Regions from separate parts of the Actinocorallia herbida genome, predicted to be linked through region 2. Evidence: predicted binding sites of a transcription regulator. Region 2 holds the regulator's gene; each other region holds the start of a gene.
What was found. Region 2 encodes HrcA, which represses chaperone genes, less so after heat shock. Its sites were predicted from a motif close to TTGGCACTCTCNNNNNGAGAGTGCCAA; they were not measured.

Region 1 (5,105 bases), 7.5 Mb from region 2:
GCCACCGCCGGGGACGATGCCCTCTTCGACGGCCGCCTTCGCGTTGCGAACGGCGTCCTCGATGCGGTGCTTGCGCTCCTTGAGCTCCACCTCGGTGGCGGCGCCGGCCTTGATGACCGCGACACCGCCCGCGAGCTTGGCCAGGCGCTCCTGGAGCTTCTCGCGGTCGTAGTCGGAGTCGGTGTTGTCGATCTCCAGGCGGATCTGGTTGACCCGGCCCTGGATCTCGGTCGCGTCGCCCGCGCCCTCGACGATGGTGGTCTCGTCCTTGGTGATGACGACCTTGCGGGCGCGGCCCAGCTGGTCGAGGGTCACCGAGTCGAGCTTGAGGCCGACCTCTTCGGTGATGACCTGGCCGCCGGTCAGCACGGCGATGTCGCCGAGCATGGCCTTGCGGCGGTCACCGAAGCCCGGCGCCTTGACGGCGACGGACTTGAAGATGCCGCGGATCTTGTTGACGACCAGCGTGGCCAGGGCCTCGCCGTCGACGTCCTCGGCGATGATCAGCAGCGGCTTGCCGGCCTGCATGACCTGCTCGAGCACCGGCAGCAGGTCCTTGTTGGAGGAGGCCTTGCCGCCGACGATGAGGATGTACGGGTCGTCGAGCGACGCCTCCATCCGCTCGGGGTCGGTCACGAAGTAGGGCGAGATGTAGCCCTTGTCGAAGCGCATGCCCTCGGTGAGCTCGAGCTCCAGCCCGAAGGCGTTGCTCTCCTCGACCGTGATGACGCCTTCCTTGCCGACCTTGTCCATCGCCTCGGCGATGAGCGTGCCGATCTCGGTGTCGGCGGCGGAGATGGAGGCGGTGGAGGCGATCTGCTCCTTCGTCTCGATCTCCTTGGACAGCTGGGAGAGCTGCTCGGAGACGGCGGCGACGGCGGCCTCGATGCCCTTCTTCAGGGACATCGGGTTCGCGCCGGCGGCGACGTTGCGCAGACCCTCGCGCACGAGCGCCTGGGCCAGGACGGTGGCGGTGGTGGTGCCGTCACCCGCGACGTCGTCGGTCTTCTTGGCGACCTCCTTGACGAGCTCGGCCCCGATCTTCTCCCACGGGTCTTCGAGCTCGATCTCCTTGGCGATGGAGACACCGTCGTTGGTGATCGTGGGGGCGCCCCACTTCTTCTCCAGCACGACGTTGCGGCCCTTCGGGCCAAGCGTCACCTTGACGGCGTCTGCGAGCTGGTTCATGCCACGCTCGAGACCGCGCCGGGCCTCCTCGTCGAACGCGATCATCTTGGCAGCCATCGGCTCCAGATCCTCCTCAGTAGTGGATGCGGAACATGGCGGATCGGGTGGATGCCCGCGACGGACGACCTCACCCTGCGGACGGCCCCATGCGTGCCACCCGAGAGCCAGACCTCATCGTCCCGACCCTGAAGCTTGTGGTTGTCACTCTCACCCAGAGAGTGCCAGAACACTGTTTAGCACTCTACCCTGGAGAGTGCAAGCCGCATCCACCCTGACCAGCGGTCTAACAGAAAGACCCGCGCGCCCCGGGGAGGGGCGGCGGGTCCGTGCGTGCGGTCCGGATCGGAGGGATCAGAGGGATCGGACGAGGTCGGCCTGCGGCCCCCGGTCGGATTGGGTGATCTCGAACTCGACCCGCTGTCCCTGCTCGAGGGTGCGGTAGCCGTCCATCTGGATGGAGCTGTGGTGGACGAACACGTCACGGCCGCCGTCGACGGCGATGAATCCGTATCCCTTGTCCGCGTTGAACCACTTCACGGTGCCCTGCGCCATGCTTGAACCCTGACTCGAGCCGCGGCCCCCCTGGACCGCGGAACGGCCGGGGAATCCACCTCGGACTCCCCGATCCCCATTCGAGACCCCCCGGATATCCGGGCGTGATGGAGATGGCAACGGAACATACCTGGCTGTATCAGACAGAGGGAATGTCCCGGCCGGGTGTGGCCACCATTATCGAACCGCCCCAGAACATGAAAGGGCTTTCCCATTCTGACGGGAAAGCCCTTTCTGTAAAGTCGCTGTGTCGGGCGCTCGCGGCTAGCAGCCTCCGGCGACGGCCGGGATGATCGACACCTGGACGCCCGCGGGGGTCGCGGTGTCCAGGCCCTGCTCGAACCTGACGTCCTCGTCGCCGACGTAGACGTTGACGAAACGGCGCAGTTTGCCGGTGTCGTCCAGCACACGCGCGGCGATGCCCGTGTAGTTCGCCTCGAGGTCGGCGATGACCTCGCGGAGGGTCTCCCCGGTCGCCTTGACCTCGGCCTCGCCGCCCGTGTAGGTGCGGAGGATCGTGGGAATGCGGACGGAAACACTCATATCTAGATTCAGACCAATCCGGTAGCGCGGAACGCCTCGATCGAGGGCGCGATGTTGGCGGACGGCTTGGCGACCGGGGCCACCGCGTCCAGGGTCTTCAGGCCTTCGCCCGAGTTGATGATGACCGTCTCCAGCGACGGGTCGAGCTGCCCGCTGTCGATGAGCTTCTTCAGCACGCCGACGGTCACGCCGCCCGCGGTCTCGGCGAAGATGCCCTCGGTCCTGGCCAGCAGCCGGATCGCGTCGACGACCTCGGTGTCGGTGACGTCCTCGATCGCGCCACCGGTGCGGCGGACCGCGTCGAGGACGTAGGGGCCGTCGGCCGGGTTGCCGATCGCCAGGGACTTGGCGATGGTGTTCGGCTTGACCGGGCGGATGACGTCCTGGCCCGCCTTGTACGCGGCGGACACCGGGCTGCACCCCTCGGCCTGGGCGCCGTAGACCTTGTAGGGCCGGTCCTCGACGAGGCCGAGCTTGATCAGCTCCTGGAAGGCCTTGTCGATCTTCGTCAGCTGGGAGCCGGACGCGATCGGGACGACGATCTGGTCGGGCAGCCGCCAGCCGAGCTGCTCGGCGATCTCGTAGCCGAGGGTCTTGGAGCCCTCGGCGTAGTACGGCCGGACGTTGACGTTGACGAACGCCCAGTCTTCCTGCTCGCCGGCCAGTTCCGAGGCCAGACGGTTGACGTCGTCGTAGTTGCCGTCCACGGTCACGAACGTGCCGTCGTACACGGCGGTGGTGATGATCTTCTGCTGCTCCAGGTCCGACGGCACGAAGACCGCGCTGCGGATGCCCGCGCGGGCCGCCGCGGCGGCGACGGCGTTGGCCAGGTTGCCGGTGGACGGGCAGGCCAGCACCTTGAAGCCGAGTTCGCGGGCGGCGGCCAGGGCCACGCCGACCACGCGGTCCTTGAAGGAGTGGGTGGGGTTGCCGCTGTCGTCCTTGACCCACAGCGCGCTCAGGCCGAGCGCGGAAGCGAGCTGGTCGGCCTTCACCAGACGGGTGAAGCCGGGCTCGAGGTTGGGGATCTCGGCGACGTTCGGGGGGACCGGCAGCAGGTCCTTGTAACGCCAGATGTTGTGGGGTCCCGCTTCGATGGACTCCCGCGTCACGCCCTTGACGTCGTAGGAGACCTCGAGCGGGCCGAAACACTCGGCACAGGCGTAGTACGGGCCGAGTTCGACGGAGTTGCCGCATTCGCGGCAGGTGAGCGCGGTGGCGTTACCCAGGTTGGGCATGATGTGCGAGGCCTCTCCCTCATCTTTACCTGCGCCGATCTGGTCGCAGGCCGGAGTTGGCACCTGTTCCGGGAGCGCGCGCAAGGTCAGCGCGGATCGCCGGAAGGGTTGCCGGGGCTTCGCAGGGCCGGTCCCTCCACCCCTCTGGATGAGCGCCCGTCAGAAAACGACGGGCGTGTATGAAGTTGTGTCCCGACTTTACCTCAGGTGTCCGATCGGCCGCACGGCCGGGGCGGCCACCTGGTTGGACCGTGCCCGAGTGTGAGTTGCGCCACTGCCGGGCAGGTCAGGGCCGACCTTGACCGGGGCCGCCCCGATGTGCCGTGCGACACTTCGTGCATGCAGGTACTCGTCGCCAGCAACCGCGGTCCCGTCTCCTTCGGCCGCGCCGAGGACGGCACCCTGACCATGCGCCGGGGAGGGGGCGGCCTCGTCTCCGGGCTCGCCTCGGTCGCCGCCGGAACCGATCTCCTCTGGGTGTGCGCGGCGCTCTCGGACGCCGACCGCACGGCGGCCCGGCAGGACCCCGAAGGACGCCTCGACAAGGCGGGCCACGACACGGGGGCGGTGAGGATGCTCGACATCCCCGAGCAGACCTTCCACCGGGCCTACAACTCCATCGCCAACTCCACCCTGTGGTTCGTCCACCACCTTCTCTACGCGACCCCGACCGCCCCGCACTTCGACGCCACCTTCCGGCGCGACTGGCAGGCCTACTCCGCCTACAACGCCGCCTTCGCCGGGGCGCTGGGGCAGGACGCGGAGCCGGGCGCGAAGGTCGTCGTGCAGGACTACCACCTGTCTCTGGTGCCGGGGATGCTCCGCGAGGCCCGGCCCGACCTTCGGATCGCGCACTTCTCGCACACCCCCTGGGCGCCGCCCGCCTACTTCCGGCTGCTGCCGGACGACATCGGCATCGCCATCCTGGAGGGCATGCTCGGCGCCGACCATCTCGGCTTCCTGTGCGAGCGCTGGGCCGAGGCGTTCCTCGCCTGCTGCGACGAGATCCTCGGCGCGCGGATCGACCCCGTCGCCGGCACCGTGACGTACCGGGGGCGGACGACCCGCGTCGGCGTCCACGCCCTGGGCGTGGACGGTCCCGAGCTGCGCGAGCGGGCCGGGCAGGCCGACGTGGCCGAGCGGATCGCGGGCCTGCGCGAACAGGTCGGCGACCGGCAGCTCATCCTGCGGATCGACCGCACCGAGCTGTCGAAGAACATCGTCAGGGGCCTCGCCGCCTACTGGGAGCTGCTCCTCAACCATCCCGAGTGGCGCGGCCGGGTCGTCCACCTGGCGTTCGCCTACCCGTCGCGGACGGATCTGCCGGAGTACCGCGCCTACACCGCGGCGGTCGAGCGGCTGGCCGCCGAGATCAACGACGAGTTCGGCACCGAAGACTGGACCCCGCTGATCCTCCAGGTGAAGGACGACTACGCAAGGTCGCTGGCGGCCTACCAGCTCGCCGACGTGCTCGTGGTGAACCCGATCCGCGACGGCATGAACCTCGTCGCCAAGGAGGGTCCCGTCCTATCGGAGAAGGGCTGCGCGCTGGTCCTGTCCCGCGAGGCCGGCGCCGCGGCGGAG
Region 2 (5,105 bases):
GCTGGCCGAGCCGGACGACGACGCCATGGCCGACCGCTACCTCGTGGCCGACGAGCTGCTCGGCAAGGCCGGGATGCGGTGGTACGAGCTGTCGAACTGGGCGCTGCCCGGCGGCGAGTGCGCCCACAACGTCCTGTACTGGAAGGGCGCCGACTGGTGGGGCGCGGGTCCAGGCGCGCACAGCCATGTGGGCGGCACCCGCTGGTGGAACGTGAAGCATCCCGCCGCGTACGCGGCGCGCCTCGCCGAGGGCCGCACCCCCGCGCACGCCCGCGAGGTGCTCGACGACGAGACCCGGCTCGTGGAGCGGGTCCTGCTGGAGATCCGGCTGCGCGAGGGCTGCCCGCTGGAGCTCCTGGACGCCGCGGCGGTCGCCGAGCAGGAGGCCAGGGGCCTGGTGGAGCGGGTGGACGGCCACGCCGTGCTCACGCTCCAGGGCCGTCTCCTGGCCGACGCGGTCGTGCGCGACCTCACCTGAGCCGCTATCCGCGCGGCGGCCGGTCCTTGAAGATCGGCCAGGCGACGAGCGCGGGCAGCCGGTGCCAGGCGCCCTTGTTGACGCGGGTCGCGCTGTAGACGACGAGGCCGAGCGACAGCACGACCCAGCCCGCGGCGACCCATTGGGCGGCGGGGAGCCACTGGCTGATCCAGAGCGCCGCCCCCACGCCGATCCCGGTGGTCAGGGCGAGGTTGAGTGCCTGGCGGCCGTGGTGGCGCGCGTAGGCCGAGCGGCGCTTCTTGGTCAGGTAGATGTACAGCGGGGGCAGCACCCACAGGACGAACTGGCCGATATAGGCGGTCAGCGCCCACTGGCGCTCGTCCGGCGTGGTCGGCCCGCCCGCGTACCCCGCGGCGAAGCCCTCGGGCAGGCGGACGGTCGGGGTGGGCTGGGGGCGGTTGCGGCGTGCCATGGGCGTCACTCCTCGGGAGCGGTGACGAAGTCGATCAACTCTTCGACGCGCCCGAGCAGCTCCGGTTCCAGATCGGCGAAAGTCCGTACCGATCCGAGAATCCGCCGCCAGGCCGCCCGGGTGTCCCCGGGCCAGCCGAGCCGGGCGCAGACCCCTTCCTTCCAGTCGAAGCCCTTGGGCACCACGGGCCAGGCCCGGATGCCCACGGAGGCGGGTTTCACCGCCTCCCAGACGTCGATGTAGGGGTGCCCGCACACGAGCACGTCGGGGTCGTCGATCCGGGCGGCGATCCGGGACTCCTTCGAGCCCGGCACGAGGTGGTCGACCAGGACGCCGAGTCTTCGGCCCGGCCCCGGCTCGAACTCCTCGACGATGAGGGGGAGCTGGTCGATCCCCTCCAGGTACTCCACGGCGACGCCCTCGACGCGCAGGTCGTGGCCCCAGATCTTCTCCACGAGCTCCGCGTCGTGCACGCCTTCGACGTAGATCCGGCTCTCCCTGGCCACCCGGGCCCGGTGGCCCTGGACGGCGATCGACCCCGACGCGCTGCGCGCCGGACCCGTCAGGCGGGGGACCGGCCGCACGAGGGTGACGGGCCTGCCGTCCAGCAGGAACCCGGCGGGGTCGAGGGGGAAGACGCGGCGTTTGCCGAAGCGGTCCTCCAGGGTGACCTCGTCCTTGCCGCAGGCGACGACCGCGCCGCAGAACCCGCTGTCGGGGTCCTCCACGACGAGGTCGCGCTCGGCGGGGATCTCGGGGATGGTGCCCTTGCGGGGGAGCCGCCAGTTCCCGGCGAGGACGTCTTCTCCATAGTCCTTGCTGCGCACGCCCCGACCCTAACCCGAGGGGGCGCGGAGGTGCATCACTCCAGAGGGTGGGACAGCTGCCGGTGCCCCCGCCGGACCGCCTGGAGGAGCCGCAGCGGGTCGTAGGGCCAGTCGTGGGCCGTGAGCGCCTGCACAGGGTCGAGGCCCTGGTCGAACGTCTCACGGACGCCGTGGGCCACGGCCGCCACGGAATCGCGCTGCCGTACCGCGAACTCCCGCCCGACCGGCGTGCCGTGCCCCGGGACGATCTTCTCCGGGTGCAGCTCCAGCAGCCGCGTCAGGGTGATCGGCCAGTCCAGGGGGTGGCTGTCGCCGCCGTAGGCCGGGGGTCCGGACTCCTCGACGAGGTCGCCGGCGAACAGCACCCCGCAGTCGGGCACCTGGACCACGATGTCGTGCCCGGTGTGGCCCCGGCCGAGGTGGTGGAGCTCCACGAGGCGGTCGCCGAGATCGATGAGGGCGGTGCCGGAGAACGTCTGGGTGATCGGGGGGACGACGGTGCCCGTCACGGCGCGGGCCCAGTCGGGGTCGTCGGCGGCCATGGTGATCCAGACCTCCCGGCGCAGGTACTCCGGCAGCCCGGTGTGCCCCCAGAACAGGCCGGTGAAGGCCCCGTTGCCGAAGCAGTGGTCGAAGTGGCCGTGCGTGTTGACCACCGCGACGGGCTCGCCGACGCCCAGTTCGCGAAGTTCCTCCCGCAGCTGGACGCCCTCGCCGAGGGAGGCTCCGGTGTCGATCAGGACGGTCCCGAGCCGCCCCGTGACCACCCCGACATTGACCTCGAACCTGCCGTGGCTGCGGCGGAAGCAGCGGTCGGCGACCTCTTCCCAGGACATGCCCCAGACTCTCGCACATCGACTTCCGCGCCCGGGACCGTACACTTGGCACTCATAGACTGGGAGTGCCAGGCAGCGGGCCTGCCGGGCACCGGGCAGTGGGAGCGCCAGAGCAGGAGGTGAGCGTTGTTGGAGGATCGTAAGCTGGCCATCCTGCGCGCCATCGTGGAGGACTATGTCTCCACCAACGAACCGGTGGGTTCCAAAGCGCTGGCCGAACGGCACGCCCTCGGCGTCTCCCCGGCGACCGTGCGCAACGACATGGCCGTGCTGGAGGAGCAGGGGTACATCACCCAGCCCCACACCAGCGCGGGCCGGATCCCGACCGACAAGGGCTACCGCCTGTTCGTCGACAGGCTGTCGACGATCAAGCCGATGTCGTCGGCCGAGCGCCGGGCGATCGAGACGTTCCTCGCGGGCGCCTACGACCTCGACGACGTGGTCTCCCGGACCGTCCGCCTGCTCGCGCAGATCACCCGGCAGGTCGCCGTGGTGCAGTACCCCTCGCTGGTGCGCTCGTCGGTCCGGCACATCGAGCTGGTCCCGATGTCGTCCCGGCGGCTGCTGCTCGTGGTGATCACCGACACCGGCCGGGTGGAGCAGCGCGTCTTCGAGACCGCGGCCGACATCAACGACGAGTCGGTGTCCCACCTGCGGGCGCTGCTCAACACCTGCCTGGACGGGCGGTCGTTCGCCGACGTGCCCCTCGCGGTGGAGGACCTGCCCGAACGCGTCTCGGCCGAAGACAAGCCCGTCGCCGCGGCGGTCCTGTCGGTGCTGCTGGAGACCCTGGTCGAACGGAACGAAGAGAAGATCGTCTTCGCGGGCGCGGCGAACCTCGCCCACGTGGACTTCTCGCAGAGCCTCCGGGACGTGCTGGAGGCCCTGGAAGAACAGGTGGTGCTGATGAGACTGCTGGGGGAGACCGGGGATCCGGCTACCCTGACCGTCAGGATCGGCACCGAGAACCAGTTGGAGGGCCTGCGCTCCACCTCCGTGGTCGCCACCGGCTACGGGATGGACGGGCAGGCGCTGGCCCGCCTGGGGGTTCTCGGCCCCACCCGCATGGACTACCCCGGAACGATGGGAGCGGTACGCGCTGTGGCACGTTACGTCGGACAGATCCTGGCGGGCTCGTAGTGCGCGATTATTACGCGATTCTCGGGGTGAGCCGCAACGCCACCCCCGACGAGATCAAGAAGGCCTACCGCAGGCTCGCGCGCGAACTCCACCCGGACGTCAATCCCGACGCCGAGAGCCAGGAGAAGTTCAAAGAGGTCACCCAGGCCTACGAGGTCCTGTCGGACCCCAAGAAGAAGGAGATGTTCGACCTCGGCGCCGACCCCTTCGCGCCCGGAGGCGGCGCGGGCGGATTCGGCGGCGGATTCGGTGCCGGCTTCCCCTTCAGCGACCTCATGGACGCGGTCTTCGGCCAGGCCGGGACCCGCGGGCCGCGCTCGCGCGCCCGCCGCGGCCGCAACGCCACGCTGCGGGTCGAGCTCGACCTCGCCGAGACGGCGTTCGGCACCACCCGCGAGCTGACCATCGACACCGCGACCGTCTGCAAGGTGTGCAGCGGCAGCGGCGCCGAGGCCGGCACCCACCCCGAGCAGTGCGACATGTGCCACGGCCGGGGCGAGATCCAGCAGGTGCAGCGCAGCTTCCTCGGCCAGGTCATGACCTCCCGCCCCTGCCCCCAGTGCGGCGGCTACGGCTCGGTCATCCGCACCCCGTGCCGCGAGTGCTCCGGCGAGGGCCGGGTGCGCACCCAACGGACGATCAAGGTCAAGATCCCCGCAGGCGTCGAGCACGGCACCCACATCCAGCTCGCCGGGGAGGGCGAGGTCGGCCCCGGCGGCGGCCCCGCCGGCGACCTCTTCCTGGAGATCGTCGAGCGTCAGCACGCGATCTTCGAGCGCGAGGGCGACGACCTGCACTGCACCGTCCAGATCCCGATGACGGCCGCCGCGCTCGGCAGCACGGTCACCGTGGAGACCCTGGACGGCGCCGAGGAGGTCGACATCCGGCCCGGCACCCAGTCCGGCCAGGTCATCCCCCTGTACGGGCGGGGCGCCCGGCACCTCAACATGAGCGGCCGCGGCGACCTGATGATCCACGTCAACGTGGAGACCCCGACCAAGCTCGACCCGGAGCAGGAGGACCTGCTCAAGCAGCTGTCCGTCCTGCGCGACGAGGAGCGGCCCCCCGGCAAGTTCGCCCCCGGCCAGCAGGGGTTCTTCTCCCGCCTGAGGGACGCCTTCCACACTTGAGGAGACGAGGTGGCCGACGCCTACCGCGACGGCTACACCAACCCCTAGCGGGTTCATCGGACGGCCGGGCGCATCCACGCCCGGCCGTTCGCGCAGGTGCGGCGGCGGCCGGGAGTTCCTCCCCTGCGACAGCGGAGGAGTCATCGGGCGATACTGGACCGATGTCGGCTGGTTTCGGTGGTTTCGGTCTGCCCGCGCGGCCGTCGTCGCGCGGAGGCGGGCTCCTGGTGGACGTGCTGGTCGCGGCGGCGGTCGCGGTGC
Region 3 (5,105 bases), 7.4 Mb from region 2:
AGCGGCGCAGCGCCTCGGCGCCGGTCGCCTCGTCACCGGTCAGGCCGAGGGACTCGAAGCCGTCCTTGGCCACGTGCGCGAGCGCGGAGCCACCGCCGGAGACGATGCCCTCCTCGATCGCGGCGCGGGTCGCGGAGATCGCGTCCTCGAGGCGGTGCTTCTTCTCCTTGAGCTCCACCTCGGTGGCCGCGCCGACGCGCAGCACGCACACGCCGCCCGCGAGCTTGGCCAGGCGCTCCTGGAGCTTCTCGCGGTCCCAGTCGGAGTCGCTGTTCTCGATCTCGACCTTGATCTGGCGGACGCGGTCGGAGATGTCCTGCGCGTCGCCCAGGCCGTCCACGATCGTGGTGCTGTCCTTGGTGACCGAGATGCGGCGGGCCTGGCCCAGCACCTCGAGGCCGACCGTGTCGAGCTTGAGGCCGATGGCCTCGGACACGACCTGGCCGCCGGTCAGGGTCGCGATGTCGCCGAGCATCGCCTTGCGGCGGTCGCCGAAGCCGGGGGCCTTGACGGCGACCGACAGGAAGGTGCCGCGGATCTTGTTCGCGACGAGCAGCGCGAGCGCCTCGCCCTCGACGTCCTCGGCGATGACCAGCAGCGCCTTCTTGCTCTGCGCGACCTTCTCGGCCAGCGGCAGGAACTCGTTGACGCTGGAGATCTTGCCCTCGACGACGAGCACGTAGGCGTCCTCGAGGATGGCCTCCATGCGCTCGGGGTCGGTCACCATGTGCGGCGACAGGTAGCCCTTGTCGAACTGGAGGCCCTCGGTGAACTCGAGCTCCAGGCCGAAGGTGTGCGCCTCTTCGACGGTGATGACACCGTCCTTGCCCACCTTGTCGAACGCCTCGGCGATCAGCTCGCCGATCTTGGCGTCCTGCGCGGAGATCGTGCCGACGTGCGCGATCGCCTTCTTGTCGTCGACCTCGGTCGCCGACTTGAGCAGCAGGTCCGACACGTGCTTGGCGGCGATGTCGATGCCGCGCTTGAGGCTGAGCGGGGAGGCCCCGGCCGCCACGTTGCGCAGGCCCTCGCGGACCAGCGCCTGCGCCAGGACCGTCGCGGTCGTGGTGCCGTCGCCCGCGACGTCGTTGGTCTTGGTGGCGACCTCCTTGACGAGCTGGGCACCCAGGTTCTCGTACGGGTTCTCCAGCTCGACCTCACGGGCGATGGTCACGCCGTCGTTCGTGATGGTCGGGGCGCCGAACTTCTTGTCGATGACGACGTTGCGCCCACGGGGGCCGATCGTCACCTTCACCGCGTCGGCGAGAGCGTTGACGCCGCGCTCGAGCGCGCGCCGGGCGCCCTCGTCGAACTCAAGGATCTTGGCCATGTCTACGGATTCCCTCTGTCTGCCTGTCCGAAGCACACCGCCCCGGCCGCCCGGATGGGGCCGCCGGGGCGGGGTGCGTGAGCCTGTTCGCCGGGCCGGTGCACGGGTGCTTTGAGAACCTGGGCACCGGCCGTACTTACCGGGCCCTTACTTGTCGATGATCGCCAGCACGTCGCGGGCGGACAGGACGAGGTACTCCTCGCCGTTGTACTTGACCTCGGTGCCGCCGTACTTGGAGTACAGGACGACGTCGCCCACGGCGACGTCCAGCGGCACGCGGGCGCCCTTGTCGTCGACCCGGCCCGGGCCGACGGCCAGGACGGTGCCCTCCTGGGGCTTCTCCTTGGCGGTGTCCGGAATGACCAGGCCGGAAGCAGTGGTGGTCTCGGCCTCGAGCGGCTGGACCACGATGCGGTCCTCGAGCGGCTTGAGGACAACCTTGGTGGCGGTCGACACGTCGAACCTCCCCTTCGGATGTGAAGTGTGCGTCGAAATGCTTAGGAGGCGACCTCGACCGGCCTGTCGTCGCGGGTGCCAGACCGGGCTCGTCGCTTTGGCACTCTCGATGGGAGAGTGCCAGTCAGTGACATTATGCCGTGCCTCAACGACAGTCAACCGGACGCTCTGTAGTGGGACCGGCTCTACCGTTGAGTCATGGAGATCGACGGGTTCGAAGGACTGCTCACCCCCTCCGGGCAGGAGGTTCTCGCGCGGGCCGCGGAAGCCGACACGTCCGAGGGCGGGCTGCTCGCGGCGGCCTCCCGGCTCCGGGAGCGGTATCCCGCCGAACTCGTCGGCGCGGCGCTGACCCAGGTGCGACTGCGCGTCAGGGCGGCCGCCAAGTTCGGACCCGACGCGGCCCGCATGTACTTCACCCCGCACGGCCTCGAGCAGTCCACCCGGTCGGCCGTCGCCGCCTACCGCGCCGCCCGCTTCACCGGGCCCGTCCTCGAACTGTGCTGCGGCATCGGCGCCGACCTCGCCTTCCGCGCCCGCGCCGGGGTCCCGGGCACCGGCGTCGACCTCGACCCCCTGACGGTCTCGGTCGCCCGCGCCAACCTCGCGGCCTTCGGCGTCGAGGACGTCGCCTCCGTGCGCCAGGGAGACGCACTCGACCAGGACCCCGCGGGCTACGCCGAGGTCTTCGCCGACCCTGGACGGCGCACCGCGCGCGGGCGCGTCTTCGACCCCAAGTCCTACGAGCCGCCCCTGGACGACCTCCTCGGCCTCGCCATGAAGGCCCCGGGCGCGTGCGTCAAGGTGGCCCCCGGAATCCCCTACGAGGCGATCCCCGAGGGCGCGAGCACCGAATGGATCTCCGAGGACGGCGACGTCAAGGAGGCGGCCCTGTGGCTCGGCACGCTCGCCGAAGGGCCGGTCCGCAAGGCGACCCTCCTGCGCGGCGGCGAGGTCCACAGCCTCGAACCCGACCCGAAGACGACGGTCCCGCCCGTTCGCCCGTGGGGCCGCTACCTGTACGAGCCGGACGGGGCGGTCATCCGCGCGCACCTCGTCGGGGAGGCCGCGGCGCTCGTCGAGGGGGGCCTGGCCGACCCCCGCATCGCCTACATCACCTCCGACGCCCTCGTCGGCACCCCGTACACCGCCGCCTACGAGATCCACGAGGTCCTCCCCTTCTCCGTCAAGCGCCTCAAGGCCGCGCTGCGCGCCCACGACATCGGCGTCCTCACCCTCAAGAAGCGGGGCTTCGCCGCCGACCTCGACAAGCTCCGGCGCGACCTGCGCCCGGCCGGCTCCCGCCCCGGAACCGTCGTGCTGACCCGGATCGGCGAGGCGCCCGTCGCGCTCATCTGCGGACGTCCCTGAAAAGCGCGGTTCAGGATCAGGCAAACAATGGGGCGCACAACTGGAATTACTTTTCCCCGGCCGGTGAAGAATTCCCAGTTCCGGCCCGCGCCGCCGTTCGGCCGCCCCGCCCGCTTTTCCCGCCATACCACCCCGAAACGATCGCCATTCAGACCGAAGAACACCCACATCAGCCAACCGAAACCACGAGATCCGGCTTATCCCACGAAGCAGTTGATCTCCCGCCGCATCCCTGGTCTCGCGGCATTCCAACGCCGTTCTATCGCTTTGTGATCAAGCACTAAAGTGAGCACTTCACATCAATGCCACGAGCCCTACAGGTATTCAGGGGCACGGGCGTGAGAAGGGGCATGCGTTGGAAACGAATCACAACTTCCTGCAGACGGGGGGTCAACCGGTCTCGGACCGGATGCGGGAGTTGCTCGCCCGGGCGGCGCAAGACCATGTGTACGAATCACGTTCACAGGGTCAGGTCCTTGACGAGATCCGCCAGCGGCTCGAAGGCATGGAGTGGCTGCTGCGCGAGGTCCGGGAACGCGAACTCACCAGCCTCACCGGCCAGCTCGACGGCGTCCGAGGCCAGGTCGAGGAGCTCACCGGGAAGGCGCCCGGCTGGGCGGAGGGCCTGGGCGAGCACCTCGAAGCCGTCGGCGAGCGGATCAAACCCGTCAGCGAACTCCCGGCGCTGTGGGCCGACGTCGGCGTCGTCGCCGAGAACGTCGACGAGAGCCTGACCCGGCTCCAGAACGTCATGGACTCCGCGGCGCACATCGCGGACGCCACCGCCGCGGCGTCCCAGCGCATGGAGGAGATGACCAAGCGCCTCGACAAGCTCCAGGGCGCGATGGAGGCCGCCTCCGTCCGCTTCAACCGGCTCGACAAGTCCCTCGCCGAGCTGGGCCACCGGTCGGAGAAGCTGGAACACACCGTCACCGGGATCACCGGCCGGGTCGAGCAGTCGCTCTCCGACATGGCCGACCGCATCGACCAGGGCCTCGACTCGGTCGGCAGCCGCGTCGAAGGCCTCGGCGGCCGGCTGGAGGGCATCGACGGACGACTCGAAGGACTCAGCGGCAAGATCAACGGATTCGACAGCCGCTTCGACGCCCTCGGCGAGCGCCTCAGCCAGCTCCCCGCCGCGCTGGAGATCAACGAGATCCACCGCAGGCTCGCCGAGCTCGCGCAGCGCCCGCACCTGGACTACGGCGAGCGCTTCGACGAGCTGGAGCGGCAGGTCAGCACCGTCACCGACCCGCTCATCGTGGAACTGCGCAGCCGCCCCGACCGCGGCGAGATCGAGGACACCGTGTCCAAGATCGTGGAGAGCGCGTACAGCGGCCTCAGCAAGCGGCTCGACGAGACCGGCCGGGAGGTGCAGGACGACGTCAAGCGACGACTCGAAGGCGCCCAGGACGATGTGTCCCGCAAATTCGAGAATGTCCGAGAGGACATCTCCAAGCGGTTCGAGGACATCCACCTCGATGTCGCCAAACGCGTCGAAGGCGTCTTCGACGAGGTGGTCAAACGGTCGGACGCCGTCCACGAAGAGGTCACCAAGCGGACCGACGCCGTCCACGAGCAGGTCGCCAAGCGCTCGGAGACCATGCAGACCGAAATCAGCAAACGCGTCGAGGGCGTGCAGACCGAAGTGGGCAACCGCGTCGGCGCCGTCCACGAGGACGTGCTCAAGCGTCTCGCCACCCTTGAGGAGACGATGCTCGCCCTCGCCGAAGCGCTGCTCCGCCCCCGCAGGGACGGCAAAGAGTAAGCGCCTTTGACGCACACGGCCTTACGGAGGGAGCGCCAGGCGCCCCTCCGTAAGGCCACGTGCGTGACCGGGAAAGTGTTACGTTCAGCTTCCGCAAAATCACTCCTCATCCCCTTCGGAATCCGTTTACATGGACCCCGTGACCACCGACACCGCAGCCCGCACCGCGAGGGCCCTGCC

Region 1: a site for HrcA is predicted at 1,422-1,448, ahead of groL (chaperonin GroEL). Genes of this name have one in related genera too.
Region 3: a site for HrcA is predicted at 1,884-1,910, ahead of groES (co-chaperone GroES). Genes of this name have one in related genera too.

Annotation. Positions count from the first base shown of each region.
Region 1 covers NZ_RJKE01000001.1:8,617,933-8,623,037, forward strand. Annotated here, with positions in the region: gene groL (chaperonin GroEL) at 1-1,245, opposite strand, end outside; gene EDD29_RS39050 (cold-shock protein) at 1,540-1,740, opposite strand; gene EDD29_RS39055 (MoaD/ThiS family protein) at 2,005-2,283, opposite strand; gene thrC (threonine synthase) at 2,292-3,521, opposite strand; SAM riboswitch class I at 3,538-3,676, opposite strand; gene EDD29_RS39065 (alpha,alpha-trehalose-phosphate synthase (UDP-forming)) at 3,861-5,105, shown strand, end outside.
Region 2 covers NZ_RJKE01000001.1:1,163,482-1,168,586, forward strand. Annotated here, with positions in the region: gene hemW (radical SAM family heme chaperone HemW) at 1-478, shown strand, start outside; gene EDD29_RS05585 (DUF4870 domain-containing protein) at 483-911, opposite strand; gene EDD29_RS05590 (DUF3097 domain-containing protein) at 917-1,738, opposite strand; gene EDD29_RS05595 (MBL fold metallo-hydrolase) at 1,774-2,574, opposite strand; gene hrcA (heat-inducible transcriptional repressor HrcA) at 2,701-3,714, shown strand; gene dnaJ (molecular chaperone DnaJ) at 3,714-4,844, shown strand; gene EDD29_RS05610 (sensor histidine kinase) at 5,006-5,105, shown strand, end outside.
Region 3 covers NZ_RJKE01000001.1:8,603,865-8,608,969, forward strand. Annotated here, with positions in the region: gene groL (chaperonin GroEL) at 1-1,330, opposite strand, end outside; gene groES (co-chaperone GroES) at 1,478-1,786, opposite strand; gene EDD29_RS39005 (class I SAM-dependent methyltransferase) at 1,985-3,157, shown strand; gene EDD29_RS39010 (apolipoprotein A1/A4/E domain-containing protein) at 3,567-4,925, shown strand; gene EDD29_RS39015 (aminoglycoside phosphotransferase family protein) at 5,056-5,105, shown strand, end outside.